DNA from 4 places in the Janthinobacterium sp. PLB04 genome. Region 1 is predicted to be linked to each of the others. Evidence: predicted binding sites of a transcription regulator. Region 1 holds the regulator's gene; each other region holds the start of a gene.

Region 1 (7,776 bases):
AGTGAAGCCCTATGCGTAAGCCAGGAGGCGCCCATCGCTGGCGCATGATTTTTACCGTGCTGGGCGCGGTTGTTGTCGCGCTGGGCAGCTTTTGGCTGCTCGAGGTGATGAACAAGAATAGCCAGGACATCACGGCCAGCAAGCATCTGGATGAGCCCGACTATTTCATTACCAATTTCAGCATGGTGCGCATGGACTTGACGGGAAAACCCAGCTATATCGTGTCGGGCACCAAGCTCACGCATTATCCGCTGGACGATTCGTCCGATATCGACCGGCCCTTCGTGCGCAAGCTCACGCCAGGCATGCCACCGATGAACATGAATGCGGAACTGGCGCATATCGACCAGGACAATACCCGGCTGCAACTGCACCGCAATGTCGTGATCGACCGCGTGGCCAGTCCGAAGGCGCAGAACCTGACAGTCAAGACGGAAGCGCTGACGGTGTTCCCGGATGAGGAAAGAATGGAAACGGACGTGCCTGTCGATATCCTGACGGGCACCTCGCGTCTCAATGGCATCGGCATGAAAGCGAATAACGCCACCGGCGTGGTGGAAGTGCAGAATGCGCTGCGCATGGTCCTCCCGCCGAAACCGCGCCCGGCCGCGGCGGCAAAATGACAGAATGAAACAAGGAAACCATACTATGAAGAACATCTTGCTGTTGACCGTATTTTCCCTGGCCATCATGGGCGTGGCGCATGCCGAGAAGGCCGATTCCGAGAAGGAAGCCGTCATCACGGCACGCAGTGGCCACGTCGATGACATCAAGCAGGTACGCACCCTGACGGGCGACGTCGTGCTGGTCAAGGGGACCCTGACCATGAAGGCGGGCCGCGCCGTGATCACGGAAGATCCGCAAGGCTACCAGTTCATTACCTTCTGGGCCGATCCCGGCAAGCTCGCCACCTTCCGCCAGAAGCGCGATGGCGCGGGCGACCTGTGGGTGGAAGGCGAAGCGGAGCGCGTGGAATACGACAACAAGACGGAAGTGGTGAAACTGTTTTCCAGGGCCAAGCTGACGCGCCTGGAAGGCACGAAAGTGACCGACGTGGCCAATGGCGCCTTCATCTCGTATGACAGCCGCAAGGAAGTGTTTGCGATGGAAAATTCCAACAGCGGCACCAGCACCCCGGATGGCGGCAGCGTGCGCATGGTGATCCAGCCGAAAACCAAGGCACCGGCGGCGGAGAAAGCGCCGGCCACGCCTGCGCCAGGAAAGAAATAATGGACAATACTCGTTGCGGCAGCACCCTGATCGTTCGCGGGCTGCAAAAAACCTATGGCAAGCGGCAAGTCGTGCATGATGTCTCGCTGCAAGTCGAATGCGGCGAAGTGGTGGGTTTGCTGGGCCCGAACGGCGCCGGCAAGACCACCTCGTTCTACATGATCGTCGGCCTGGTGCCGTCCGATGGCGGCAGCATCGATATCAGCGGCGTGGACATCTCCAGCCTGCCGATCCACCGCCGCGCGCAGATGGGCCTGTCCTACCTGCCGCAGGAAGCGTCCGTCTTCCGCAAGCTGACGGTGGAAGACAATATCCGCGCCGTGCTGGAAATCCAGACCGTCGAAGGCCGTCCGCTGACGAAGGCCGAGATCGAGGTGCGCCTGGATAAATTGCTGGCCGACTTGCAGATTGAAAAGCTGCGCGAGAACCAGGCCCTGTCCCTGTCGGGCGGTGAGCGCCGCCGCGTGGAAATCGCCCGCGCGCTGGCCACCGATCCCCGTTTCGTGCTGCTCGACGAACCGTTCGCCGGCGTCGATCCGATCGCCGTGATCGAGATCCAGCGCATCGTGCGTTTCTTGAAGGAGCGCAATATCGGCGTGCTGATCACCGATCATAATGTGCGCGAGACGCTGGGTATCTGCGACCGTGCCTACATCATCAACCAGGGCTCGGTACTGGCGTCGGGACGCCCCGACGACATCATCGCGAACGAGTCGGTACGCCGGGTCTATCTGGGCGAACACTTCCGCATGTAAGCCAATGAAACAATCATTGCAGCTGCGCACTTCGCAGCACCTGGCACTGACGCCGCAGTTGCAGCAATCGATACGCCTGTTGCAATTGTCTACCTTGGAATTGCACCAGGAACTAGAGCAACTGCTGACGGACAATCCCTTGCTCGAACGCCTCGATGATCCGCTCGACCGTTCGCTGCGCCTGCTGTCCGATGGCGCCTTGAGTTCCACGGCCGCGCCGGCCGAAGCGCCGCCCCAGCCGCCGGGCCAGGAAGCGCCCGCAGCGCCGGCCGAAGCGGAAACCTTTGATGGCGATGCCGGCGAGGGTCCGGCCGCTGCGGATGGCGGCGACAGCGACTGGAGCGAGGCGAGCCGCGGCAAGGCGCCCGACGACGAGGATTCGCGCCCGCAACTCGAAGCCCATCACTGCACCCTGCGCGAACACTTGATGGAGCAGATGCGCGTGACGGTGCTTGAATTGCGCGACCGCGCGCTGGTCGAGCTGATCATCGACGCGCTCGACGACAATGGCTACCTGGAAGAGTCGCTCGACGACATCCTGGCGCGCCTGCCGGAAGAGCTGGAAATCGACGCCGACGAGATGCGCACGGCCTTGTCTCTCTTGCAAAGTTTCGATCCGCCCGGCGTGGGCGCGCGCAATGCTTCCGAATGCCTGGCGCTGCAAATCAAGCGCTTGCCGCACATCGCCATGGTGACGCGCCGCATGGCCCTCGTCATCGTGGAAAAGCACCTGGCCTGGTTTGCCCAGCGCGATTTCAACAAGCTGAAAAAAGCCCTCGATTGCGACGATGAAGACTTGCGCGAAGCGCAGACGGTGATTCGCCAGTGCAATCCGCATCCGGGCGCCGTGTTCGCCTCGGACGTGTCCGATTACGTGGTGCCCGACGTCGTCGTCAAGCGCGCGCGCAATGGCTGGCAAGTCACGCTGAACAACGATGTCATGCCGCGCCTGCGCGTCAATGCCATGTACGCCAACTTGCTCAAGCAGGGCAAGGGCGAGGGCGCCATGGGCGCACAGTTGCAGGAAGCCAAGTGGCTGATCAAGAATATGCGTCAGCGCTTCGACACGATCCTGCGCGTGGCGCAGGCGATAGTAGAAAGACAAAAGAACTTTTTCTCGCATGGGGCCGTTGCCATGCGTCCCCTTGTGCTCCGTGAAATAGCTGATACACTAGGTTTACACGAGAGTACTATCTCGCGGGTAACAACTCAAAAGTACATGCTGACCCCGCACGGCATGTTCGAGTTGAAATATTTCTTTGGTAGCCACGTCGCCACCGAAGCGGGGGGCGAAGCGTCATCGACGGCGATACGGGCATTGATCGTGCAACTGACAGGAGCAGAAGACCCTAAAAATCCTTTATCCGACAGTAAGATTGCGGACATGCTGGGGGAACAAGGCATGGTGATTGCGCGACGTACTGTTGCCAAATACCGGGAAGCGTTGAAAATTCCGCCAGTGAGCCTGCGTAAGTGTTTGTAAGTTTTTTTCGGTTCCTCTGCGGGCCGGATAGGATGGACCGCACGAACCCGATCATCTTTAGGAGTGTGTATGAATCTCACCATCAGCGGACATCATCTCGAAGTGACACCAGCCATCCGTGAATACGTACAAACGAAGCTGGAGCGCGTGAAACGTCATTTCGATCAAGTCATCGATATCGCCGTGATTCTGACCGTGGATAACCTCAAAGAGAAAGAAAAACGTCAAAAGGCTGAAGTCAACCTGCGTTTGAGCGGCAAGACTGTCTATGTGGAAAGCTTGGCGCACGACCTGTACGCCGCGATCGATACCCTGATCGACAAGCTCGATAGGCAAGTGATGAAATACAAAACCAAAGTGCAAGGGCACGGTAAAGAGGCGATCAAGCATCTGCCAGACAACTCCGAGGAAGAAGCCGTCGTCGCCGTCTAAGGCCACCCGCTTCCAGCAGTTGTGATCAACTAAGGGCGCACATCTTGCGCCCTTTTTTGCGCCTGGACCTTTTGAGCGCAATGTTCGCCGCGCAGGGGCTAAAATGTTTGCACTTTCACTTCTTTCCTGCCTGCCATGAGCGATTTCGTCCAGACTTCCATCCGCAACCGCACGGGCCATATCGTGCTCGACCGTCCGAAAGCCTTGAATTCCCTGTCGCTGGAGATGGTGCGCGCCCTGAGCGCGGCCTTGCTGGCCTGGCGCGACGATCCGCAGGTGGATGCCGTGGTGATCCGCTCCAGCAGTGAAAAAGCCCTGTGCGCCGGCGGCGACATCCGTTTCTTTTACGATGCGGGCCTGGCCACGCCGCAAGGCGGCAGTGCCTTGCTGGAAGATTTCTTTACGGAAGAATATGCTTTAAATCATTTAATTCATTTCTACCCGAAACCGTATATCGCCGTGATGGATGGCGTGGTGATGGGCGGCGGCATGGGCGTGGCGCAAGCCGGGCCGGGCAACCGCCTGCGCATCGTGACGGGCCGCACGCGCATGGCCATGCCGGAAGTCAATATCGGCTTGTTTCCGGACGTGGGCGGCAGTTATTTTCTATCCCGCCTGGCCGGCCAGCTGGGCCTGTACCTGGGCTTGACGGGCTTGACGATCAACGCGGCCGATGCCCTGTACACGGGGCTGGCCGATGTCTACGTGCCTGAGGCGCAGATGGGGGCGCTGCTGGACCTGTTCGAATCGACGCGGGGCGAGGCCTTGCCGGTGGCCATCAAGGCGCTGGCGGCGCCTTTCCAGGCCGAGGCGGGGGTATCTCCCTTGGCCACGGCGCGCGCGGCGCTGGACCGCCATTTCAGCGCCCCTTCCGTGGCCGCCATCATGGCCTCGCTGGCGCAGGATGACAGCGCGTTCGCGGCCAAGGCGCTGGCGGCCATGCGCCTGCGTTCGCCCTTGATGATGTCGGTGACCCTGGAATTGCTGCAGCGGGGCGCCCACCTGGGCGTGGCCGATTGCCTGCGCCTGGAGCGCACGGTGGTACGTCATAATTTCGAACATGGCGAAGTGCTCGAGGGCGTGCGCGCGCTGGTGGTCGACAAGGACAATGCACCGCGCTGGAACCCTGCCAACCTGGACGACGTCGATGCGGCCATGGTGGCGCGCTTCTTTGCCCCCGTCTGGCCAGCCGCGGCGCATCCCCTGCGCCACCTCGACTAATTAGCTGCGTTCGCGGTGGCGCAGGACGACGCGCTCGTTGGGGCCGAAATACTGCGCCAGCCGCTCCGCCATGTACACGGAGCGGTGCTGGCCGCCCGTGCAGCCCAGGGCCACCGTCAGGTAGCTGCGGTTGTCGGACTTGAATGACGGCAACCATTTCTCGATGAAGGCGCGGATGTCGGCCAGCAGTTCCAGCGCGCTCGGCTGCGCGTCGAGGAAGGCGATCACGGGCGCATCGCGGCCGTCGAGCGGGCGCAGCGCGAGGTCGTAATACGGATTCGGCAAGGCCCGCACGTCGAAGACGAAATCGGCGTCCAGCGGCACGCCCAGCTTGAAGGCGAACGATTCGAAGAACAGGGTCAGCGGCGCGCGTTCGGAGGCGACGATATCCTTGATCCAGGCGCGCAGCTTGTTGGCGCTCAGTTCCGACGTGTCGATCACATGGCCCAGCTGTTCGATGGCTGACAGGCGTTCGCGTTCTTCCGAGATGCACTCGATCAGCGTGCGGCGGCTGGCCGGATTCTGGTTCGGACGCAATTCGTGCGACAGCGGATGGCTGCGCCGCGTTTCCGAGAAGCGCGCCACCAACGAATGCGTGGTGGCCGTCAGGAACATGACCTTGACGTCATGCCCCTGGTCGCGCAGCAGGGCCACATTGTGCGGCAGGCTGGTCAGCGACTCGGCGCTGCGCGCATCGACGGCGACGGCCAGTTGCGGTGTACCTTCGTCGAGCAGGGTCTGCACCAGGCTGGGCAGCAAGGCCGGCGGCAGGTTGTCGACACAATAGTAGCCGGTATCTTCTAGCACATTGAGCGCAACGGATTTACCGGAGCCGGATATTCCGGTGATAAGGACGATATGCATACGCCGATCATACAATAAAGATCGGCGCTCCGCTTCCAAGGCAATTATCTTTACAAATTATTGCAATTTGGAATGTGATATTGCCGGGATTGGCAGGGCGCTCTCGTCACGACCGTAGGTCGGCTTAGCGCGTCGCGCGTAAGCCGACACCGCGGCATGGGCCAACAATGTCGTCGGATTACGCACGGCGTTGCCGCGCTAATCCGACCTACTTGCTAATCGCCACTCATGGCGAGTCGTTGGTGCAGCAGGGAATTCACGCAGCACAGCTGCGTGCCTGCATAACGGTTCGCCCTTGCAAGGGCGAACTCCTTGGCAACATTAATCGCCACTCATGGCGAGTCGTTGCCGCTCCATGAACTCCTGCAAGGTATCGATGCCGCGCAGTTGCAAAATCGTGTTGCGCACGGCCGCTTCCAGCAGTACGGCGATGTTGCGGCCGGCGGCGACGGGGATGACGACTTTGCGCACGGGCAAACCCAGCACGTCTTCCGTGGGGAACAGGAAAGGCAGGCGCTCGACTTCCTCTTCCAGCGCGTTGCGGCGCACCAGATGCACGATCAGTTTCAGGCGCATCTTGCGGCGCACGGCCGTTTCGCCAAAGATGGCTTTGATATCGAGCAAGCCCAGGCCCCGCACTTCCAGCAGGTTTTGCAGCAAAGGCGGGCAGCGGCCTTCGATCATGTTGGGCGCGATGCGCGAGAATTCGACGGCGTCGTCGGCCACCAGGCCGTGGCTGCGCGAAATCAGTTCCAGCCCCAGTTCGCTCTTGCCCAGGCCCGAATCGCCCGTGATCAGCACGCCCACGCCCAGCACGTCCATGAACACGCCATGCATGATGATGCGTTGCGCCAGCTTTTTAGACAGATAGACGCGCAGGAAGTCGATCACTTGCGCGGCCGGCAGCGGGGTGGAGAACAGGGGAATGTTTTGCTCGTCGCAGATGGCGAGGATGTCGGGCGGCGTTTCCAGCCCTTGCGCGATGATCAGCGCGGGCGGACCGCCGGCGATCAGCTCGCCGATCACGTGGGTGCGCGTGTTGACCTTCAGGCGCTGGTAGTAATTGATTTCCTGGTGGCCGAAGACCTGGATGCGGCCCGGATGGATCAGGTTCAAGTGGCCCACCTGGTCGGCGGCCGACGAGACGTCGCCCGAGATCAGGCGCTCGCCGCCGGGGAAGCCGGCGAACCAGCCCAGTTGCAGACTTTCACGATTGTCGTCGTACAGGCGTTGTATCGTCAGCGGCGTTTGCAACATGGCAGTCTTCTTCAGGAGTGGAGGAATACCTGAAGTTTAACCCGCCGCTTGCAGACTAGGTTGCCAATTGACGATGCGCGAATGTACGGATTTCGGTTCCGGATCCGTGGCCAGTGCCGTGCGGAAGGCGTCATCGGAAAACATTTCAGCGATTTCCGACAGGATTTCCAGATGTTGCTGGGTGACATGATCGGGAATCAGCAGGAAAAACAGCAGATTGACAGGCTTGCCATCGGGCGACTCGAACGGAATCGGCTCGGCCAGGCGGACGAAGGCGCCCAGCGGCGATTTCAAGGTTTTGCTGCCCTTGACCCTGCCATGCGGCACGGCCACGCCATGGCCCAGACCAGTCGAGCCCAGGCGTTCGCGGGCAAACAGATTGTCCGAGACGGTAGAGCGGGCGATGCCGTAATTGTTTTCGAAGATCAGGCCGGCTTGCTCGAAGGCACGTTTTTTACTGGAGACTTCCAGGTCCAGCAGGACGTTTTCGAGGGATAGTATTTTGCTAAGATTAGTCATGACACTCAATGAAAT
Region 2 (7,776 bases), 2.7 Mb from region 1:
ACGATATGCCGCGCGCTGGCCAGCAGCAAGGCCAGCGCCACGTCGGCCACGTCATCGGTCAGCACGTTCGGCGTGGTGGTGACGGCGATGCCGCGCTCGCGCGCCAGGTCCAGCGCCACGCCATCGAGTCCGACGCCATTGACGGCGACGATTTCCAGCGTTGGTAACAGGGCCATGTCGGTGGCGTTCAAGCCCAGCGCGCCCGTCGTGACAACGGCGCGGATGGACGGCGCCCGTTCGGCCAGCCAGGCGTGGCGTTCTTGCGCCGGCACTTGCCAGGCGTGATGGCAGGTATATTGCTGTTCCAGCTGCGCGTTGACGGCAGCCGAAGGGCTGGGAGCGAGGATGAGGAGTTCGGGGAGCATGGGCGTCCTGGGTCGTGTCACATGAATTGCAGACGCAACTTAGCATATTTGACGCCCTGCCGGGGATGACTGCCCCGCAATCGCCGTGATAACCCTGTGCCGAATGCGGTCTTTAGCCCGGGCAAGGCACGCGTTTCACCTTGCCGCCCGTCCTGGCCGGGTCGGCGCCAGAGCCGGGATTCTCGGCCATGCCAAAGCACGTGGCGCCGCCGGCACTGACGACGCGCGTGGCGGGCCGGCCATCGGCCGTGAGGAATTCCTCCACGCGGATGACGGGGCCGCCGCGCCAGGCGGAGGCAACGAGTTTCTGGAAAGTGCTTTCGCTCTTCAGGCCGGCAGAGGCCAGCCATGGCTGGTCTTGCTTGAGCTCGTTACGCAGGGCCTTGTCGGCGGCGCCCGCGGCCAGCCGCGCGCGCGTGCGCAAGTCTGCCGTCGAGGGGGCCGTGGCCGGCACGGCGGGAAGCTCTTCGGCCGGTACGGTGATGGCTTCCACTATTACGCGAGATGGTTCGAGGATGGCGGACGGCGCGGCGGGCGGCGCCGATGCCCGCGCGCGCGGCACAGGCATCGGCAAAGGCAAGGCCATCGGCGGCGCCTGCGGCGTGGGCCGGGGCGGCAGCAAGGTCATGAAAGCCACTTCCGTGTATTGCTTGAGCTGCCGCGGCGGCAGGAGCAGAAAATACAGGCCCAGCACATGCATGGCCAGGATCAGCGCGACGGCAGCGCCTTTCAGGCTCAAGCCCTCCCGCATGCGCATGGAAGCGGACTGTAGATGGCGTTGCAATGGCATGCGGTTTCCTGTGGGCGCCGGGCGCGATGCCCCATTCTAGCGAAACTTGGATTTGCGCATTAATAAATCCACAAGGTATCGCCTGGCGCGCCTTTTTCCGCCAGATTCCAGTGCCTTGGCATGCCGGCTGTTGTACAAATGGCGACTTTTTTATCACTTTCTCACACTTTTCCACGCAGCGCGCCACGCTGGAATATAATGATAATCATTCTCATTAATATCCAAACAACACCATGCGCACCTTCCACCTCGTCCCTACCCCGTTCGCCCTGGCCGCTTTCCTGCTGGCCAGCGCCGCCGCCCAAGCCCAAACCGCTCCCGCCATGACGGCCGGCGACGCGCAAAGCATGCCGACGGTGGTGGTCAATGCGTCCGCCGATGCGTCGGCGGAAGGCTTGTCGAAGGCGTATGCGGGCGGCCAGGTGGCGCGCGGCGGGCGCATGGGCATTCTTGGTGCCGTGGACATGATGGATTCGCCATTCGGCGGCACCAGTTACACGCAGCAATTCATTGCCGACCAACAAGCGCGCAGCGTGGGCGATCTGCTGCAGAGCGATCCGGCCGTGCGCATGTCGCGCGGCTATGGCAATTTCCAGGAAGTGTATGTGATCCGCGGCTTCGCCCTCGATTCGGACGATGTGGCGTATAACGGCCTGTACGGCGTGCTGCCCCGTCAATATGTGTCGCCGGAACTGCTCGAGCGCGTGGAAGTGTTCCGGGGCGCCAGCGCCTTCCTGAACGGCGCGGCGCCTGGCGGCAGCGGCATCGGCGGCGCCATCAACCTGATGCCCAAGCGCGCCGGCAACACGCCGCTGACGGAATTGACGGTGGGCGTGGAATCGGGCGGCCACGTCTATGCGGCCATCGACGTGGCGCGCCGCTTTGGCGCAAACCAGGAATTCGGCGTGCGCGTCAACGCCGCCAAGCGCCAGGGCGAGACCAGCATCAGGCGCGAAGACCACGACGTGGGCATGTTCTCGCTGGGCCTCGACTACCGCGGCCGCGGCTATCGCCTGTCGGCCGATGCCGGCTACCAGAATTTCAACCTGACATCGCCGCGCCCGTCCGTCGCCATTGGCAGCGTGGCCGTGCTGCCATCCGCGCCCGATGCCTCGAAGAACTTTGCCCAGCCATGGAGCTATTCGAAGGAACACGATGTGTTCGGCACGGCGCGCGCCGAAGTGGACCTGGCCAAGGATGTCGTGGCCTGGGCCGCATTTGGCTCCCGTTCGGCCAAGGAAGCCAACAGCCTGGCCGAGCCTTCGTTGACCTCGATCAATGGCGACGCCACGGTGTCGCGCTTCGACAATGCCCGCAAGCAGGAAATCCGCACGGGCGAACTGGGCATTCGCGGCAAGCTCGTTACGGGCGCCGTCAAGCACACCCTGGTGGCCAGCTGGTCCGGGCACTGGAATGAAGCGAAGAACGCCTATGCGATCGGCGACAAGTTTGCCACCAACATTTATGCGCCAATCAGCGTGACCCCGCCGCCAACGCCCTACACGGGCGGCATCATGAGCGACCCGCGCATCACCCAGAAAACCATCCTCAACAGCTATGCCCTGGCCGACACCATGGCCTTCCTGGACGACAAGCTGCTGCTGACCGTGGGCTTGCGCCGCCAGCAGATCAAGGATGCCGGCTACGACTACAACACCTCGGCGCTGCAAGGCAAGGCCTATGACGAGAGCGCCACGACGCCCGTGGCTGGCATCGTCTTCAAGGCGAACCAGAACGTGTCGCTGTACGCCAACTACATCGAAGCACTGGTCAAGGGCCCAGCGGCCACGGGAACGTACGTGGAAAACGGCCAGCAGCTCAACGTCGACAACATGGGCGACGTGTTTGCGCCGTACAAATCGAAGCAAAAGGAAATCGGCGTCAAGTATGACGGCGGCAAGCTGGGCATGAGCGCCGCCCTGTTCAGCACGGCCAAACCGTTGCTGGCCGTGGTCGGCAAGCGGGCCGAACTCGATGGCGAGCAGCGCAACCGTGGCCTGGAACTGTCGATTTTCGGCACGCCGATGCAAGGCGTGCGCCTGCTGGGCGGCTTGACCTGGCTCGATGCAAAGCTCAGCAATACCGACGTGGCCGCGAATAATGGCAAGAAACCCATCGGCGCACCGGAAACGCAGATGAGCGTGGGCGGCGAATGGGACGTGCCGGGCGCGCCAGGCCTGACCCTGAACGCCCGCACCATCTACACCTCGACGCAGTATGCGGACCAGGCCAACACCAAGCAACTGCCATCGTGGACCCGCCTCGACATCGGCGCGCGCTACCTGACGCAAGTGGCGGGCCGTGACGTGACCTTGCGCGCCCGCGTGGACAACGTGACGGACCGCAATTACTGGTCCTCGGCCGTGTCGTCCTTCAACATCGGCTCGCTGGTCCTGGCCGCGCCGCGCACCGTGGTCGTGTCGGCCAGCGTGGCATTTTAAAGACCGCGCCCCTGTCCTACTTTGAAAAGCTGCCCTCGGGCAGCTTTTTTTCCGCGTGCGCGCCTGTGCCGCAAGGCGCGCTTCGGCGACAATGCCGCATGAAACGATTCCCTGCCCTGCTGCTTTTGCTTTGCCTGTCCCTGCCTGCCGCGGCCCAAAAGCAAGCCGCCTGCCCGTATGCTGCCTGGAAAAGCGGCTTCAAGGGCGATGCATTGGCGCAAGCCACGTGTTTGCTGCGCCCCGTCAAACTGTATGCGCGGCTGGGCGAGAGTGCGCCGCTGCCGAACTTCCTTGCCGATCGCATCGGCCAGCGCACGGGCATCGCCCCGGCCCGCTTGCGCGCCTGGCTGGCGGAACAAGGCATCGCCGAGGCAGACGTGGGCGGCGCCGTCGACGCCCCCCTGTCGCGCGCCGTGGGCCGGCTGGCCGCGCCCATGGCCCGCTATTTCGTCATCCACGACACCAGCTACCCGAATTTCCTGCTTGACGCCATTCCCGGCCACATCAACGATGCGAGCTGGGACTTCAACGACTTCAGCTTGCGCAATCCGGCGCTGGGCGGCGGCCCGAAAGGCCATGTCTACGTGAATCGCGTGGGCGGCTCCTTGCAGGTGCGCGACTTTGCCACGGCCAGCTACGCCAGCAAGCTGGAAAAGGACAAGCCGTCGCTGACGGGCCTGTTCCTGCACGTGGAACTGGTGCAGCCGCGCAACTCCGTGCCCGGCGGCGGCAAGGGTAACGATGGCCTGGCGCCCGATCCCGGCTTTACGCCTCCGCAATACGAGCGGCTTGCCCTGCTGTATATCGCCGCCAGCGTGCGCAGGGGCACGTGGCTGATCCCCGCCTTCCATGCCGTCATCGATACAGGGTTTGCGAATGGTCATGATGATCCACAGAACTTTTCGCTGGCCGAATGGTCTGCCTCGCTTTCCCGCCTCGATGCGGCCCTGCGGCAGGCCGATACTGGACAATAAGGCGTTTCCCCGGCGGCTGAATTGGCGCATACTATCGCAAGCATAGTCATTGCAGTCAGGAGTCCAGGTGAGTATTGCCACGGATCATCACGCGGGTCGCCAGGCCAGCGCACGCCAGCCATTGCAGCGCGCGCAGCGCATCTTTGCCATGCGCGACGCCGTCCTCAGCGCCTGGGAACAGCGCGTGCGCGCCAAGGTGCGCGGCGCCGACCAGTTGCTCACGCCCATACTCATCAATACCTTGCCCGCCTTTTTCGACAACCTGGCCGAAGCCCTCACCCCGGGCCACCCGCGCGAAAACGCCGCCAGCAACAGCAACGTGCCCGCCGTGCATGGCAATGAACGGGCGCGCATGACCAATTACGGCCCGGAACAGGTGATCCAGGAATACCAGATCTTCCGCGACTGCTTCGCCGCCACCGCGCATGAGTCCGGCATCACCCTGCGCAGCAAGGATTGGCAGGTGATCAATGTGTCGATCGACTCGGGCATCCGCGAATCGATACGCGAATTTACCAGCATGCACGAAGGCTTCCGGCGCCGCATCGCGGCAGGCCTGTCGCACGACATGCGCAATCCCCTGGCCGTGATCAGCACCAGCGCCCAGCTGCTGCTCAGGCCAGTCGACCCGGAACGGGTGACATTGCTGGCGCACAAGATTGTCGAGCACAGCAAGCGGCTCGACAGCATGATCGAGGAATTGCTCGATGGCCTCAGCTACCACCAGGGCCAGCAGTTGCCACTGGTGCTGAGCCAATTCGATGTGCTGCCGCTGGTGCACGCCGTGGCCAGCCAGGTCAACTTGCAGCGGCCGGGAAAATGCCAGGTCAGCGGGCAATCCGTCATCGGCTGGTGGTGCGAGAACTCGCTGCGGCGCGCACTGGAAAACCTGCTCGGCAATGCGCTCAAGTATGGCGACGACGCGCCTATCAGCGTGCACGTGGAAGCGACCCACGAACGCCTGATCGTCACCGTCCACAATAGCGGGCGGCCCATCGCGCCGGAACAGGCCGAACGCATCTTTGACTACCTGCGCCGCGAGAACGACAGCCCCGCGCCAGGCTGGGGTATCGGCCTGCCCTTCGTGCAGAGCGTGGCCGAAAGCCACGGCGGCAGCATCGCCGTCGACAGCGCGGCCGAGACAGGCACCAGCTTCATCTTCGACGTTCCCGTCGATTGCCGCCCCTTCGTCCAGCCCGCCGACGTCCCCAAGAGTGACGCCTAGCGCACCGAATTGGTGCAAGCAATGGCGCGACGCCACAAAAGTGGTCATATTTACACCTGTTCACGCCCGCCTTGTTGGCACGCTTCCTGCTGAGCTATGCATAGACACGGCTCAAGGGAAATCACAACATGGCAAATTTTTTCAATGAAATGACTGCAAATGAAGTGGGGACGGACAGTAAGGTACGTGAACACTATCGTGAATTCAGCAACTGGCTGGAGCAGCAATCCCCCGAGACCATCGCCCGCAAGCGGGCCGAAGCCGACCTGACGTTCCGCCGGGTCGGCATCACGTTCGCCGTGTACGGCGACGATGCCGGCACGGAACGCCTGATTCCGTTCGACACCATCCCGCGCATCATCCCCGCCACGGAATGGGCGCAGATGCAGACGGGCCTGGTACAGCGCGTGCAAGCCTTGAACATGTTCATCCATGATATTTATCATGAGCAAAACATCATCAAGGCGGGCATCATCCCCGCCGAGCAAATCTACAAGAATGCCCAGTACCGCCCGGAAATGCAGGGTATTTCCGTCGCCTCCGACATTTACGCCCACATCGCCGGCGTCGACATCGTGCGCGCCGGCCAGGGCGAATTCTATGTGCTGGAAGACAATCTGCGGGTGCCGTCCGGCGTGTCCTACATGCTGGAAGACCGCAAGATGATGATGCGCTTGTTCCCGGAACTGTTCGCCCGCAACCGCATCGCCCCCGTCGACCATTACCCGGACATGCTGCTCGACAACCTGCGCTCCGTCGCGCCCATGGGCGTGGATGACCCGACGGTTGTCGTCATGACGCCCGGCATGTACAACTCCGCCTACTTCGAGCACGCGTTTTTGGCCCAGCAAATGGGCGTGGAACTGGTCGAAGGCAAGGATCTGTTTGTCAACGACAACTCGGTGTACATGCGCACCACGCGCGGGCCCAAGCGCGTCGACGTGATCTACCGCCGGGTGGACGACGATTTCCTCGATCCGCTGGCCTTCCGCTCGGACTCGTCGCTGGGCGTGCCGGGCCTGCTGTCCGTCTACCGCGCCGGGCGGGTAACGCTGGCGAACGCCATCGGCACGGGCGTGGCCGACGACAAGTCGATCTACCCGTTCGTACCCGACATGATCAAGTTTTATCTGTCGCAAGAGCCGATACTCAACAACGTGCCGACGTATCAGTGCCGCAAGAGCGCCGATTTGTCGTATGTGCTGGCGAACCTGGCGAAACTCGTCGTCAAGGAAGTGCATGGCGCGGGCGGCTACGGCATGCTGGTGGGGCCGGCGTCCAGCCTGGCGCAGATCGAGGATTTCCGCCAGCGCCTGCTGGCCAATCCGGGCGGCTACATCGCCCAGCCCACGCTCGCCCTGTCCGCCTGTCCCACGTATGTCGAGGCCGGCATTGCGCCGCGCCACATCGATTTGCGTCCATTCGTGCTGTCCGGCAAGACGATTTCCATGGTGCCCGGCGGCCTGACCCGCGTGGCGCTGGGCGAAGGCTCGCTGGTGGTCAACTCCTCGCAAGGGGGCGGCACCAAGGATACCTGGGTACTGGAACCAACATCCGTGTTTGCAGGAGAAAAAGCATGCTGAGCCGCACCGCCGATCATTTGTTCTGGATGGCCCGCTACACGGAGCGGGCGGAAAACACGGCGCGCATGCTCGACGTCAACATGCAAACCTCGATGCTGCCCCAGTCCGAGCAGGATGCGGAACAGGGCTGGCGCGCCACCTTGGGCATTTCCGAGCTGCAAAGCGCGTACGACCACAAATATGGCCGCTTCCATACGCGCGACGTGCTTGACTTCATGGTGCGCGATCCGAACAACCCGTCGTCCATCCTCGCCTGCCTGACGGGCGCGCGCGAAAACGCCCGCGCCGTGCGCGGCACCTTGACGACGGAAGTGTGGGAAATCCAGAACGCCACCTGGCTCGACATGCAGAAGCGTCTGAAAAGCAATCTGCTGGAAACGGACCCCAGCCAGTTCTTC
Region 3 (7,776 bases), 540 kb from region 1:
AACACGTAGCCGATCAGCTCGGTGGCCGTGGCGTTTTGCTTGAACAGGGGCCAGACGGGCAAGTCGGTCTCCTTGTCGCCCACGACGATGGGAGCAGGAAAGCGCCGTGCCAGCTCGGCCTTGGTGAGCACGCCCGCCCACGCCTGTCCCAGAATAAACAGGAATAGCCAGCATGCTATGAACAACCGCATTGTCCTCATGCACTACGCTCCGTGCGGCGCCTTGTCGCAAGGCGCCGCGTTCATTAATTAGAAGAAAATAATGCCGCCCAGGGACACGCCATTCATCTTCGCTTCGCCACCCGTAAAGCCTTTCGAGCGCGTCTGGCCCAGCTCGCCCACCAGGGTGATCGCGCTGTTGAGCGAGTAGTACGCCCCCAGGGTCAAGTTGGCATTCGACTTCAAGCCGCCCGTGCCGGCCGTGTTGTCGTCGTTCTTGCTGATGCCGTAGGACAAGCCCAGTTTCAGCTTGTCCGTCGTCTTGTACGTGCCTTGCAACAGCCAGTTCTTCGACTTGGTATCGCCCTGGTCCGCATCGGACAAGATGCCCAGCCCCTTGCCGCCCTGGAAGTTGAGCAGCACGCCGGCCGGCCCCATCTGGTAGGAGCCGCCCACTTCCACGCCGCGCATGGTCAGGTCATCGACACCTGCGGTTTTCGAGGTGAACTTTTGCGACTTCACGCCCAGCCAGGCTTTCAAGCCGTCCTGCACATACGTCAGTTGCGCCTGCACTTGCGGGCTCGACTTCGATGAATACGTCGAGCCTGCAACAATCGGCGTATCGGAGACGGGGCTGACCAGCGCCACGTCGACGCCAACGCCGCCCGACTTCGGCGTGCTGTACATGATCTGGCCATAGTTGCCCAGATAGGTATAGCCGGCGCCGATATGGCCCAAGGTCACCCTGCCCCGCTGCGTCGCCTGCACCGGTGCGCCCGAACCCAACAAGGTCATGTCCGACAAAATCGCATTCGCGCCGAAGATGCCATAGTCGCGGCCCAGCTTGAAGGTACCCATGTGCTCATTGCCAAACGTAAAGAAGGCCTGGCGCACATCGACCACGCTGTTCTGGCTGATGGCGCTGTCCGTGGCCGTCGAGTTGTAGATGCCGATCAAGGCTTTCACGTCGTACTCGCCCAGGCGCGAGCTTGCCGAGGTGATCAAGCCATTCGGCAGCAAGCCGTTGCCGATGGTCGTGCGGTCCTTTTCTCCGCCGCAACCGAGCGCCTGCCCGCCCAGCGCCAGCCCGCCCACCGCATCGCCCGAACACGACACTTGCGTGTAATAGGCGTTGACGATGCCGCCCACCGACACGGTCCAGTCGCCAGCCTTGATATCGACGGCTTGTGCCTGCCCCACCGCTGCGATTGTCATGACACCCAGGCTCCCCAGCTTGCTCAATGTGTTCATTTGTTCTCCTCTTTCTTCTCTGTTTTTAGTGTGCACACCAGTGATTGATGTACCTCAAGCGTTGGCAATAAGCGTGCCCAGCACGGCTCAGAGGGAGAAAGAGAAAAAGCGTAGTTAACGTGTGCAGCAGCGGATCAATCGCCACTGACAGTGTTCATTTTTTGACCGCAAGCAGGCGTATCGGGCATCCAGGTAAACAAAAAACTGACGGCCTGGGCCGTCAGCAAAAAGAAAACATCCGGCGGACAGGGAGACACCCATCCGTGTGGCCCGGATGTTTCACCCCGTTACTTCGACGCCAGCTTGAAGACCCACACGGAACCGCCCTGTTCCAGGAAGTTGACCTTCTTCGCCACTTCGCCGCCCCACAGCGGCACCGCGCCCCCCCAGCCGGAAACGACAGCCACGTATTGCGTATCGCCATCCTGCCAGGTGACGGGCGGCGCCACGACGCCGGAGCCCGTCTGGAATTTCCACAGCTCCTTGCCCGTCTTCGCATCGACGGCTTTCAGGAAGCCTTCCGGCGTGCCGTAGAACACCAGGTTGCCGGCCGTACTCATCACGCCACCCCACAGCGGCGCGTTGTTCTTGATTTCCCAGACGATCTTGCCCGTCTTCGGATCGATGGCGCGCATGGCGCCGATGTAGTCGTCAAACAGGGGCTTGATGGTGAAACCGGCACCGAGGAAAGCGCCGCCCTTCTTGTAGCTGATCGGCTCGTTCCAGATATCCATGCCCCATTCGTTCGCGGGCACGTAGAACAGCCTGGTTTGCGGCGAGTACGCCATCGGCATCTGGTTTTTGGCGCCGAGGAAAGCGGGCGCGGCAAACACGGTCGTGCCCTTCTTGCCCTCTTCGCCCTTGGTCGGGTCGCCAGGGCGGCCGGCGGCAATGAAATTCGGCCGGCCCGTCTTCAGGTCGATGCTGCTGGCCCAGGTGATTTTCTTCACAAACGGAAAGGCGTTCTGCAGCTTGCCATTGGCCGCATCGATGACATAGAAGAAACCGTTGCGGTCGGCCTTGCCGCCGTAGCGCTTGCCATCCATGTCGAAAGTGACGAATTCGTTGGCGCCATCGAAATCCCAGGCATCGTTCGGCGTGTTTTGATACGCCCACTTGATCTGCCCCGTTTTCACATCCAGCGCCACGGTGGATGATGAGTACAGGTTGTCGCCGGGACGCAAGTGGCTGTTCCACGGCGCCGGGTTGCCGGTGCCAAAATACGCGAGCTTGGTTTGCGGATCGTAGGTGCCACCCATCCACGTCGAGGCGCCGCCCGTTTTCCACAGGTCGCCCGGCCACGTCTTGTTCACGGTACCGGACACGCCGTTGTCGATGGCCTTGCCATCCTTGTCATAGCGGTGGCCCATATGGCCCTCTACCGTCGGACGGCTCCACACGAGGTCGCCCGTCATCGGGTTGCGCGCTTCGACCCGGCCCACGATGCCAAATTCCCCGCCCGACACACCCGTCAGCAACAAGCCTTCGGCGATCAGCGGCGCGGCCGTCATCGAGTAGCCGGCCGCGTAGTCATCCACTTTCTCCTTCCAGACGATCTTGCCCGTATTCTGGTCCAGCGCCACCAGGTAGGCGTCGAGCGTGCCGAAGATCACCAGGTTGCCGTACAGGGCGGCACCGCGGTTGACCACGTCGCAGCATGGCATGATGCCGTCTGGCAAGCGATGCTCATACTTCCACAGCTTGGCGCCCGTTTTCAAGTCGACGGCAAAGATGCGCGAATACGATGCCGTGACGAACATCTTGCCGTTGTGAATCAGCGGCTGCGATTCCTGGCCCCGCTGCTTTTCGCCGCCGAACGAAAACGACCAGGCCGGCACCAGCTTGGTCACGGTCTTGTCATTGATCTGCGTCAACGGCGAATAGCGCTGGCCCTGCATGCCCATGCCAAACGACAGGACGCTGGCCGGATTCTTCGCCGTGCTGTCGAGCATGGCATTGGTGACATTGCCCACGTCGGCCGCCTGGGCCAGCGATGCCAAACCCAAACCGATGAGTATCCCCATGATTTTTTTCTGCACAATCATCTCCCTCTGTTTTATTAGTATGTGTGTATCAAGTCTTGCGGTGCTCATGCGGCTGGGCATGCAACAGCGCGCACTCTTCATCGGTGAACAGGCGCGAGCGCGTCAGGAAGCGCTTGCCCGTGCCGTTGTCGAGTGAAAACATGCCGCCATTGCCGTCGACCACATCGATAATCAACTGGGTATGCTCCCAGTACTCGAATTGCTCGAGTCCCATGTAGAACGGTGTGCCATTCAAATTGCCGAGATAGATATCGGTGTCGCTGACATCGAACTCGCCCAGCGCATAGCACATGGGCGCGCTGCCGTCGCAGCATCCGCCCGACTGGAAAAACATCAGCGGGCCGTGACGCTGGCGCAATTTGTCCATCATTTCCAGCGCCGCATCGGTGGCGACCACCCGGGCAATTGCTGCACTCATGGCATCCCTTTCTGCACGCCGCGCCTAGCTAAGGGCGCGGCGCCTGTTGCCGATTTAGAAGAAGCCCAGCGCTTTCGGGCTATAGCTCACCAGCAAGTTCTTCGTTTGCTGGTAGTGATCGAGCATCATCTTATGGTTTTCGCGGCCGATACCCGATTGCTTGTAGCCGCCGAACGCGGCGTGGGCCGGATACAGGTGGTAGCAATTGGTCCACACGCGGCCCGCCTGGATCGCGCGTCCCATGCGGAAGGCGCGCGAACCGTCACGCGTCCACAGGCCGGCGCCCAGGCCGTACAAGGTATCGTTTGCAATCGCCAGCGCGTCGGCCTCATCCTTGAAGGTGGTCACGGACACGACGGGTCCGAAGATCTCTTCCTGGAAGATGCGCATCTTGTTATGCCCCTTGAACACGGTCGGACGCACGTAGTAGCCGCCTTCCAAGTCGCCCGCCTGCGTGTTGCGCTCGCCGCCGGCCAGCACTTCCGCGCCTTCCTGGCGGCCGATGTCGAGGTAGGACAGGATTTTTTCCAGCTGCTCCTGCGAAGCCTGCGCGCCGATCATGGTGGACGAGTCAAGCGGGTTGCCCTGCTTGATGGCGGCCACGCGCTTCAAGGCACGTTCGATGAATTTCTCGTAGATCGATTCCTGGATCAGCACGCGCGATGGGCAGGTGCACACTTCGCCCTGGTTCAGCGCGAACATGGCAAAACCCTCCAGGCACTTGTCGAAATAGTCATCGTCGGCATCCATCACGTCTTCAAAGAAGATGTTCGGCGACTTGCCGCCCAGCTCCAGAGTGACGGGAATCAGGTTTTGCGCGGCATAGCCCATGATCAGACGGCCCGTGCCCGTTTCGCCCGTAAAGGCGATCTTGGCGATGCGCTTGCTCGAGGCCAGCGGTTTACCCGCTTCCAGGCCGAAACCGTTGATGATGTTCAGCACGCCCGGCGGCAGCAGGTCGCCGATCAGCTCGATCAACACCATGATGGATGCCGGGGTCTGCTCGGCCGGTTTGAGCACCACGCAATTGCCGGCGGCCAGGGCTGGCGCCAGTTTCCACACGGCCATCAGAATCGGGAAATTCCACGGAATGATCTGCCCCACGACGCCCAGCGGCTCATGGTAGTGGTAGGCATAGGTTTCCGCATCGATTTGCGCGACGGAACCTTCCTGCGCGCGGATACAACCGGCGAAGTAACGGAAATGGTCGATGGCCAGTGGAATGTCGGCATTCATCGTTTCGCGGATCGGCTTGCCGTTATCGATGGTTTCCGCCGTGGCGATCAGGCTCAGGTTCTGTTCGATGCGGTCGGCGATGCGGTTCAGGATATTGGCGCGCTCGGCCGGCGAAGTCTTGCCCCATGCCTCCTTGGCGGCGTGCGCGGCATCCAGCGCCAGCTCGACGTCTTCCGTCGTGGAACGGGCGATTTCGCAAAACGGCAATCCTGTGATCGGCGTGATGTTAGGAAAGTATTCACCTTTTACTGGTGCAACGAATTTGCCGCCGATGTAATTGTCATAGCGTTGTTTGAAGGGATTGGCTACGCCCAGTTTGCTGATGTCTGCGAGATTCATGTCGTCCTCTATCGGGTTAATTAGAATGGAATTACTTAATTAAAATCAAACGTCCTGGTACAGATGGGGTGAGTACACGGAGTCTTCCGCAAATGCCGTGCCAGCTCGCCATCCCACTACAAACTTAGCCGGTTTTATCCCTGTTACAAGGGCGCGACATCAAACCCGGCACGTTTTTCAGCGCAGGCCACCTGCTTGGGTGGGGACGTGGGCCTGTTTGCATTTTGAACAAGGTGAAGACGTCCTGTTCCAATCCGGGCCAGCCCTGCGGCATCTCCCCTGCGCCGCTGCACAATGGAACAGGTGTACCAGACTGGAACACCTGCGCCTGTGCCACCAAGGAATCAACGAATCACCACGCCCCAGGGCAATTCGCCCACGGCAATATCGGCCACCTTGCGCGCGCTGGCCGTGTCGATGACGGACACACTGTTCGAACGGCCATTGGCCACGTACAGCTTGGCGCCGTCGGGCGTGATGGCCATGTTCCACGGGCGCTTGCCGACGGCAATCGTGGCCGTCACTTGATTGCTGGCCGTGTCGATCACCATCACCGTGCCGTCCGTGCCATTCGAGACATACACTTGCTTGCCATCGGGATGGACCACGATGCCATTCGCATTCTCGCCCGCTGGAATGGTGGCAATCGCCTTGCGCGCGGCCATGTCGATCACGTAGACGGCATTGACCAGTTCGCACGCCACATAGGCGCGGTCCGAGTCCGGGCTGAAACCGATGCCGCGCGGACGCAGTCCCACGGCGATGGACGCGACCTGGCGGCGTTGCGCCACATCAATGACATCGACTTGCTCCGCCTCTTCCGCACTGACCAGCAGCCAGCGTCCATCCGGGCTGAAGACGGCATGTTCCGGATTGCGTCCCTGCACTTTGATATCGGCGAGCAAGGTAGCTGTCTGGCCATCGAGCAAGGCCACGCTATTGCTTTCCTCGACGGCCACTGCCACGTAATGACCGTCCCGGGAAGCGCTGACGCCTTCGGGCGATTTGCCCAGCGCCACCGTGCGCACGGGCGCGCCGCCCGCGTTATCGATCAGCAACAAGGCACTGCTGGCGGCATCCGTGACAAACAATTGCCGTCCGGTGGGGTCGGCGGCAATGCCGCGCGGCCGCTTGCCTGCCGCGATTTGACGCACCACCTGGTCGGTCGCCGTGTCGATCACGCTCAAGGTGCCCGACTTTTCATTGGGAACATAGGCAAAGGGAGCGGCCTGGAGGGCGGTGCTGGCGAGCGCCGGCAACAGCCAGCAAACCTGGCGCAAGCACGAGAAGAAGTTGGGCATAATCACCTTTTCAATGGCAAAACACAGGAAAAGCGCGCGGCATCGGCGCATCTGCCCATTGCTGTATGCAAACGCCGTGCCACTGATACGCGTATAATTTCAGCCCACCAATGGAGACATGGCAGGCATATTGCTTGATACACCTACGCAGACCTGTACCGCGCACGCGATCAAGCAGGCTTTTATTCACATTGGAGAATCCGCATGCAGCACCGTTTCCGCCTGAACACCATCGCCAGCCTGTTTGTCGCCGGCAGCGCCACCCTCGCCCCCCACGTCTTTGCCGCCGAGTCAGCTGACCTGGCCGCCGGACAACTGATGGATACGGTGGTCATCAGCGGCAGCCGCATCGCCCATCCCAGCCAGGAAGTGCCGGCCTCGATCGACGTGGTCGACAGCGCCCGCATCCAGGATGGCCAAATCCGCGTCAACGCGTCGGAAGCGCTGGCCGCCGTGCCGGGCCTGGTGGCGCAAAACCGCCAGAACTATGCGCAAGACTTGCAGATCTCGTCGCGCGGCTTCGGCGCACGCTCGGCCTTTGGCGTGCGCGGCGTCAAGCTGATCAGTGATGGCATTCCCGCCAGCATGCCCGACGGCCAAGGCCAGGCCGCCACTTTCAACCTCGATACAGCCGAGCGCATCGAAGTATTGCGCGGGCCATTTTCTGCCATCTACGGCAACCATTCGGGCGGCGTGATCCAGCTGTTTTCCAGGGATGGACAAAATCCCCCGTCCGTCGAACTGAATGTGACGGGCGGCAGCTACGGCACCAGCAAGGTCGATCTCTCGGCGCAAGGCCAGGCAGGCGGCATCGGCTACGTGCTCGACGGTTCGCGCTTCCGCACGGACGGCTTCCGCGACCATAGCGCCGCCACGCGCGAACAGGCGTTCGGCAAGATCACCGTCAAGCCCACGGCGGACAGCAAGCTGACCATCGTCGCCAACAGCCTGCATCAAGGCAATACGCAAGATCCGCTGGGCGCTACCTGGGCCACGTTTGCCGCCGACCCGCGCGCCGGTGAGGTCGA
Region 4 (7,776 bases), 530 kb from region 1:
GCCTCCTTGTTGAAGCGCACTCGTTCGCCCGTCTCCGCGCTGTATTGCGTCAGTAGGTATTCCAGGTTCGGCTCGATATCTTCCGGGCGCTGCGCCAGGCCCGGCAATTCGTATGTCCACAGATTGATGCGCGCATACAGGTCTTCGCGGAAGCGGCCGGCCGCCACTTCTATGCCCAAATCTCGGTTGGTGCCGGCGATCAGCTGGAAGTCGCTCTGCACCTCCGTATCGGCACCGACGGGGAAAAAGCGCTTTTCTTCGATGGCTTTCAGCAGCATCGCCTGTTCGTCGAGCCCCAGTTCACCGATTTCATCGAGAAACAGCAGTCCCTTGTGCGCGCTGCGCAGCAAGCCTGGCCGGTCCGAGCCAGCCCCCGTGAAGGAACCCTTGATATGCCCGAACAAGGTGGAGGCTGCACCATCGCCATGCAGGGTGGCGCAATTGAGGTCGATGAACTTGCCATCGATCTGATGGCGCGATTTTTTCAGCTCATACACGCGGCGCGCGAGGACGGATTTGCCGGCACCGGTCGGCCCCATCAACAGCATGGGGGCTTTTGACTTGATGGCGACGCGCTCGATTTCATCGATCATGCCGTTGAACTTGGCATTGCGCGTGGCGATGCCGGACTTCAGGAAGGCCACGCCTTCGGCCTGTTCGCGCGTAAAACGCTGGGCGATCTGGTCGTAGCGCGACAGATCGAGGTCGATCAGCGCGTAGCTGCCGGGATTGCCGGCGCCCTGGCGCTTTGGCGGCGACGTTTGCACGAGGCGGCCGGGGAAATAGCGCGCTTCCGTCATCAGGAACATGCAGATCTGCACCACGTGGCTGCCGGTGGTGATGTGGATCCAATAGTCTTCCTTGTCCGGATCGAAGGGGTAGCTGTTGGCAAAATCATAGAGCGCGCCATACACATTCTCGAAGTCCCAGGCATCGCTGATAGGCAGTTCATGGGCGATCAGTCTGGTTTCAGGCGAGACGCTGGCGATATCCTGCGACACCTGGCGCACCAGGTTGTCGAACTGGCTGCCCGCGTACAGCAACTCGAAGCGGTCGATGATCTTGTCCTCGTGCTGGGTCAGGGCGATGCTGGGACGCCATTTTTCCCAGCGTGCCGCTCCCCTGCCGTTGTCGAGCTGCGTGCCGAGAAAACCGATAACGACGGTGCGTTTTGCTTGCATATGTGAGATAAAAATTTATCTTAAAAGATAATTGTATTCCAAATCGCCATGACAGGGATATTTTCAGTGCACAGCTTGCGTGGAAATATTACTTAATGAAATCAATTGGTTATGAAAATTTTTGAGGAATTATTGAAAGCTGGCACAGCGCTTGCAATAGAGGAGATACCAACGAGATAAACGTAGAGAGCAGAGAGGGACGAAAAATGGCCAACGCCCAGTTATTCCAGAGCGCGCAACAGACAGAAACCTTGCCAGCGGCCTTGGCGCGCAATGCGGAAGGCGCGCCAGCCTATGCGCTGACGCCCCGGCATCAGCTGGCGCAATACGCGGCCACCGGCTGCCTGAACACGACGTTTTATGCCAGCGCCGAAGCGCAGCTGGCAACAGTACTCGAGCTGTGCCAGGCGGTCGACCCCGCCTTCATTGCGCAGACGGCCGTGTACTGCCGCGAACGGGGCTACATGAAAGACATGCCGGCCTTGCTGGTGGCCGTGCTGGCGGGGCAGGGCGCTGCGCAATTCGCACCGGCATTCCGGCGTGTCATCAACAACGGCAAGATGCTGCGCAACTTTGTGCAGATCATGCGCTCCGGCGCCGTGGGACGCAAGTCGCTGGGATCGCGTCCGAAAAAGCTCGTGCAGGCATGGCTGAACACCGCTTCGGAACAGGCCTTGCTGGCCGCCGCCGTGGGCAATGCGCCTTCGCTGGCCGACGTGGTGAAGATGGTGCATCCGAAACCGCAGGAAGCGTGGCGGGAGGCATTCTTTGCCTGGCTGATCGGCAAGCCCTACGATGCCAAGGCGCTGCCGCCGGCGCTGGCCGCGTTCGAGGCCTACAAGGCGGATCCTTCGCAAGCGATACCGGACGTACCGTTCCAGATGCTGACGGCGCTGTCCTTGAGCGCGCAGGATTGGGCGCAGATCGCCCGCCAGGGCAGCTGGCAAATGGTGCGCATGAATCTGAACACCTTTGGGCGTCACGGCGTGTATGCGATAGCCGGCATGCCGGAATTGATCGCTGCCAAGCTGCGCGATCCCGAGGCGATTAGCCGGGCACGGGTGTTTCCGTACCAGCTGCTGTCGGCGTACCTGGCGGCCGACGAGAGCGTGCCGGCCATCGTGCGCGATGCGCTGGAAGCGGCGCTGGAAATAGCGCTGCTGAACGTGCCGCGGATCGCTGGCAGGGTGGTGGTGTGCCCAGACGTCTCTGGCTCGATGTCGTCGCCCGTCAGCGGTTTTCGCGGCAGCGCCACGTCGAGCGTGCGCTGCATCGATGTGGCGGCGCTGGTGGCGGCGGCCATGCTGCGCAAGAATCCGGATGCGATGCTGCTGCCGTTCGAGCACAGCGTCGTCCAGTGCGGGCTGGCTGCGGATGACAGCGTGATGAGCAACGCGGCCAGGCTGGCGGCCATCGGTGGCGGCGGCACCAATTGCAGCGCACCGCTGATGCGCATGAACAGCAAGAAGGAGCTGGCCGACCTGGTGATTTATGTGTCCGATAACGAATCGTGGATCGACGCGAAACACAGCGGCGCCACGGCGACGATGGGACAATGGAAGGTGTTCAAGCAGCGCAATCCGCAGGCGAAACTGGTGTGCATCGATATTGCGCCGCATGCCACGACGCAGGCGATGGAATGCGAGGATATCCTGAATATCGGCGGTTTTTCCGATGACGTCTTCAAGATCATCGCCGCCTTTGCCGCCGGCCAGCTGGACCCCGCCCACTGGGTGGGAGAAATCGCCGCCATCGATATCGCGGCAACCGGTTGTTGAAGTAAAGCGCATGAATGCGGACAAGACTACATAAGAGACGTCCTGTCCAGACTTGTCATGCGCCGCAGTGCCCCGAATGCAGACAGGATTACATCGATCAGCCGCGTCAAACCGGCCTGGCGCGCGCAGTACGCCGCCAGAAAATCCTGTCCCTCCTTGTCGGGTTGTCGTACTGATTACAATAGAAAATGAGAGAAGCGATGAAAAAAGAAGAATACGAAGTCCTGCATACCGAAGGCAGCCGTCCCGTCAAAATGTGGACACGTGGCGTGCCCGTCGAAGAAGCGGCCAAAAAGCAATTGCGCAACACGGCGACCCTGCCGTTCATTTACAAGCACATCGCCGTCATGCCCGACGTCCACCTGGGTAAAGGGTCGACCATCGGCAGCGTGATTCCCACCCTGGGCGCCGTGATTCCTGCGGCGGTGGGCGTGGATATCGGTTGCGGCATGATGGCGGCGAAAACCACGCTGACGGCGAATGATTTGCCCGATAATCTGGGGCCGCTGCGCAGCGCCATCGAACGCGCCATTCCGCACGGGATGTCGCCAAAGACGCGCGGACACCGCGGCCGCGATGAGGGTTCCTGGCATACGCCGCCTTCGGTGGTCGATGCCGCGTGGCTGCAATTGAAGGATGAATTCGATGCGATCTGCCTGAAAACGCCAAAGCTGAAGAACACGAACAATTATCGCCACCTGGGGACTTTGGGCAGCGGTAACCACTTCGTCGAAGTTTGTCTCGATGAACAGGGTTCCGTATGGTTCATGCTGCATTCCGGTTCGCGCGGCGTGGGCAATGCCATCGGCACGCATTTCATCGAACTGGCCAAGCAGGATATGCGCACCCACTTCATCAACCTGCCCGACCAGGATCTGGCTTACCTGGCCGAAGGAACGCAGCATTACGACGATTACGTGGAGGCGGTGGGCTGGGCGCAGCGTTTCGCCCGCAACAACCGCGAAGTGATGATGCAGAACTTGATCGCCGCCGTGCGCACGGTCATCCATAAACCGTTCCAGACGCACGTGGAAGCCGTCAACTGCCACCATAACTATGTACAGAAAGAGCACCACTTCGGCAAGGATGTGCTGGTCACGCGCAAAGGTGCTGTGTCGGCCCGCGCCGGCGAGCTGGGGATCATTCCCGGTTCCATGGGGGCGAAGAGCTTTATCGTGCGCGGTAAAGGCAATGCGGAGAGTTTCCATAGCTGCAGCCACGGTGCGGGACGCACGATGAGCCGCACGGAAGCGAAGCGGCGCTTCAACCTGGATGACCAGATCCGAGCCACGCAAGGCGTGGAATGCCGCAAGGATGAAAACGTGATCGATGAAATCCCGATGGCTTACAAGGATATCGATGCGGTGATGCTGGCGCAGCGCGAGCTGGTCGATGTGGTGCATATCTTGAAGCAGGTCGTCTGCGTCAAAGGATAATAGAGAGAAAACAGAGATGATAGAAATAGATGGTGCGCAAGGCGAAGGCGGCGGACAGATTTTGCGTTCGGCGCTGAGCCTGTCGATGATCACGGGGCAACCGTTTCGGCTGATTAACATTCGCGCGGGGCGGGAAAAGCCCGGCTTGCTGCGCCAGCATTTGCTGGCTGTGCAGGCGGCAACCGCCATCTGCGGGGCGCGCACGACGCCGGTGGCGCTGCGCGCCTCGAGCCTGGAATTCGTGCCTGGTCCCCTGCGCGGCGGCGACTACCGCTTTGCCATCGGCAGCGCGGGCAGTTGCACTCTGGTATTGCAAACCCTGTTGCCGGCCCTGCTGCATGCGGATGGGCCGTCCACCGTGCGCATCAGTGGCGGCACGCACAATGCCATGGCACCGCCCGTGCATTTCCTGCAGCGCGCATATGGCCGTGTCCTGGAACAGATGGGGGCCGAGGTGGATATGACGCTGCAACGCTACGGCTTTCATCCTGCGGGCGGCGGCGAGGTGATGGCCACCGTGCAACCGTGCCAGCGCTTGCAGCCGATTCAACTGCTGCAGCGCGGCGAACGGAAGGCGGGGTATGCGGAAAGCGTGGTGGCGGGCGTGCATGTGCAGGTGGCGCAGCGCGAACTCGAGCGCGTCGCCGGGGGCATGGGCTGGAGCGGCAAGCAGTTGCGCCTCGTCGGCTTGCCGGCGGAGCAGGGACCGGGCAATGTCTTGTTGCTGACGCTCGAGCATGAGCATGTCACGGAAGTGTTTACTTCTTTCGGTGAAAAGTCCTTGCTGGCCGAATCGGTGGCCAAGCGCCTGTTGAACGAGGTGCGTGCCTATCTCAAGACGGACGCGGCCGTCGGCGAGCACCTGGCCGACCAGCTCTTGCTGCCCATGGCGCTGGCCGGCGGCGGTACCTTCAGTTGCAACAAGGTCTCGCAGCATGCGCTGACGAATGCCGAGGTGATTGCCCGGTTTTTACCCGTGCGTATCACTTTCGCGCAGCAGGAGCGGAGCAGCATCTGCAAGGTGGCCGCCGCCTGAGGCGCGCGCTGACACAACTACGTGTTGCAGCTGTTCCAAATTGATACATGGGCGGCTGGATGTGGGGCATAGACGCATGGCATGGCATTTGCTCTTCTTGGATATTCACTAAAAAAACCAAGGAGACCAGCATGACCTATTCCATTCGTACCCTGCTCGGCGTGGCGGCGGCCGGCGCCGTTGCCCTCACTTCCCTGCTGACCTTGCCGCATGCCTATGCGCACGGCAATGTCACGCCGCAAGGCGTCGATACCACGGGCTTGCCCAAGGTGGGCGACAAGTGGCTCGAACAAAACCCGTATCGGGGCAACAAGCTGGCCTTGACGGTGGGCACCTCGGCCTACAACCAGAATTGCGCCCGCTGCCACGGCATCGAAGCCATCTCGGGCGGCATCGCGCCGGACTTGCGCCAGCTGGACCGCGATTGCTTCGGTATCAAGAATGAGACAAAGAAACAGGCGTGCTACAAGGAGACGGACAATTACTACCTGACCACCATACGCCACGGTAAGGTGCGCAATGGCGCTGTGTACATGCCGCCGTTCGAAGGCGTGTTCAACCAGGAAGCCATGTGGGCCATCAAGACCTATCTGGAAACTCGCCGCGAGTCGAATTAAGTCGAACTGATCACAAAGGAGTCCCATGCGTTCATTTCAATTCCGGGGCGCGCGCGCGATGATCTCGCTCGCCTGCCTGGCGCTGTGCGCAGCCGCGCCGGCGCGCGCCGACTGGCAAAAAGTGCAGCAGTCGGGCAGCCTGAAAGTGGCTGTGTATAACGAGTTCGCGCCGTTTTCCGACAAGGGGGCGGGCATCGATATCGACATCGCCGAAGCGCTGGCGAAAAAGCTGGGTTTGAAACTGAGCTTGCTGCCATTTCCCGCTGGCGAAAATCTCAACGACGATTTGCGCAATATGGTGTGGAAGGGGCATTACCTTGGTTATGGTCCCGCCGATGTGATGCTGCATGTGCCGGTCGACAAGAAGTTGATGGCGGATAACGACAAGGTCGAGATCTTCGCGCCGTATTACGTGGAAACCGTGCGTCTGGCGCGCAGCGCGCAAGCCGTGCCGCAATTCGATGGCGTCGCTTCGCTGGCCGGCAAGCGCATCGGCGTGGAAAAAGTATCGATCGCGGCCATGCTGATGCTGGGCGAAGACAATGGCAAGTACCGCGACGACGTGCGCATCTTCGACACGGCCGCCGAAGCCTTGCAGCAATTGCAGGCAGGGCAACTCGATGCCGTGCTGGCCAACCGTTCGGAGATCGAATCGGTGCTGAAAAGCGATCCCGCTTTCCCCATGAGCGAAGTGGCGTTCGCCCGCTTGCCGCGTGCCGGCTGGGCCGTGGGCCTGGCCGTCAGCCGCCAGCAGCTCGACGTGGCAAAGTTGCTGCAGGCGGCCATGAACGAGATGGCGGCCAGCGGTGAATTGAAAGCCATCTTTGAAAAATATGGCGTGAAGGAAGCACGGCCCTGACGTAGCGTGCTTGAGTTGAAAAGCCCGTGCATCGATCGATGCGCGGGCTTTTTATTTTTAGAAACTATATTGGGCGCTGACGCCCAGCAACCAGTTGCGTCCCGGCGCCGCTTCATAGTAGCGCTTGTTGCTGTCGCCGACGATGACGGAACCCACGTAGGTCTTGTCGAAAAGATTGTTCAGGCGGGCAAACTCCTTGAAGCGCCAATTCCCCGCGGTTTGTTTGGCGTTGAAGCGCGCATTGAACACCGTATAGCCGGGTGCCGGTTTTTCGCTGTTGCTGTCTTCCGCATAGACCTGGTTGCTGGCCACGCTTTCCAGCGCTGCGCCAAAACGGTCGAGTGTATCTTTCCAGGCCAGTTCCGCAAACAAGTTGGCGCTGGGCACGCCCGGCAAGCGGCTGCCTTCGCGCACGCCGCCAAACGCCTGGTCATACACGGCGTGCAGGCTGGTCAGCGCCAATTTTGTCGTGAAGCCATATGGCAGGTTCGAGTCCAGCGATACTTCCATGCCCTGGCGCAAGGTCTTGCCTGCATTGCGATAGCTGGTGCGCCCGCCGCTGGACTTGTCGACCACCAGTTCGTCGTTGGTCTTGATCTGGAACACGGCCGCGTTGACGTGCGTATTGTTATTGATCCTGGCTTTGATACCGGCTTCCAGGTTGGTGCTGGTCGCTGGTTTCAAGTTGAAATTGAAGCCGCCGCCCGTGCCCGAGTAAAACAGTTCGTTCAACGTAGGCGCTTCGAAACCGCGCGCGGCACTGGCGTAGACGTTGACGTTCGGCGTCAGCTTGTACAGCAGGCCCAGCACCGGTGTCGTGTGGCTGAACTCCAGGCTGCCGCTATCGTTGCCGTTGCTGAGGAAATGGT

The links. Region 1 encodes sigma-54, which starts transcription at its own class of promoters, with help from an activator protein. Its sites were predicted from a motif close to TGGCANGNAANCTGCTTT; they were not measured.
Region 2: the regulator sigma-54 is predicted to act here: its motif matches at 5,871-5,888, upstream of LSO07_RS15340 (circularly permuted type 2 ATP-grasp protein).
Region 3: the regulator sigma-54 is predicted to act here: its motif matches at 5,533-5,550, upstream of adh (aldehyde dehydrogenase).
Region 4: the regulator sigma-54 is predicted to act here: its motif matches at 5,509-5,526, upstream of pedF (cytochrome c-550 PedF).

Annotation. Positions count from the first base shown of each region.
Region 1 covers NZ_CP088968.1:813,720-821,495, forward strand. Annotated here, with positions in the region: gene lptC (LPS export ABC transporter periplasmic protein LptC) at 12-623, shown strand; gene lptA (lipopolysaccharide transport periplasmic protein LptA) at 649-1,230, shown strand; gene lptB (LPS export ABC transporter ATP-binding protein) at 1,230-1,985, shown strand; gene LSO07_RS03505 (RNA polymerase factor sigma-54) at 1,990-3,468, shown strand; gene hpf (ribosome hibernation-promoting factor, HPF/YfiA family) at 3,538-3,900, shown strand; gene LSO07_RS03515 (enoyl-CoA hydratase/isomerase family protein) at 4,036-5,121, shown strand; gene rapZ (RNase adapter RapZ) at 5,122-5,985, opposite strand; gene hprK (HPr(Ser) kinase/phosphatase) at 6,307-7,242, opposite strand; gene LSO07_RS03530 (PTS sugar transporter subunit IIA) at 7,279-7,761, opposite strand.
Region 2 covers NZ_CP088968.1:3,474,194-3,481,969, reverse strand. Annotated here, with positions in the region: gene LSO07_RS15365 (2-hydroxyacid dehydrogenase) at 1-365, opposite strand, end outside; gene LSO07_RS15360 (hypothetical protein) at 478-1,155, opposite strand; gene LSO07_RS15355 (TonB-dependent receptor) at 1,389-3,596, shown strand; gene LSO07_RS15350 (hypothetical protein) at 3,695-4,570, shown strand; gene LSO07_RS15345 (sensor histidine kinase) at 4,638-5,795, shown strand; gene LSO07_RS15340 (circularly permuted type 2 ATP-grasp protein) at 5,924-7,378, shown strand; gene LSO07_RS15335 (alpha-E domain-containing protein) at 7,372-7,776, shown strand, end outside.
Region 3 covers NZ_CP088968.1:1,353,745-1,361,520, reverse strand. Annotated here, with positions in the region: gene LSO07_RS05970 (4Fe-4S binding protein) at 1-191, opposite strand, end outside; gene LSO07_RS05965 (porin) at 249-1,409, opposite strand; gene LSO07_RS05960 (PQQ-dependent methanol/ethanol family dehydrogenase) at 1,697-3,433, opposite strand; gene LSO07_RS05955 (DUF779 domain-containing protein) at 3,483-3,872, opposite strand; gene adh (aldehyde dehydrogenase) at 3,927-5,447, opposite strand; gene LSO07_RS05945 (beta-propeller fold lactonase family protein) at 5,792-6,748, opposite strand; gene LSO07_RS05940 (TonB-dependent receptor family protein) at 6,953-7,776, shown strand, end outside.
Region 4 covers NZ_CP088968.1:1,345,466-1,353,241, forward strand. Annotated here, with positions in the region: gene rtcR (RNA repair transcriptional activator RtcR) at 1-1,181, opposite strand, end outside; gene LSO07_RS05915 (vWA domain-containing protein) at 1,388-2,959, shown strand; gene LSO07_RS05920 (RtcB family protein) at 3,160-4,395, shown strand; gene rtcA (RNA 3'-terminal phosphate cyclase) at 4,412-5,431, shown strand; gene pedF (cytochrome c-550 PedF) at 5,563-6,048, shown strand; gene LSO07_RS05935 (substrate-binding periplasmic protein) at 6,074-6,907, shown strand; gene LSO07_RS05940 (TonB-dependent receptor family protein) at 6,965-7,776, opposite strand, start outside.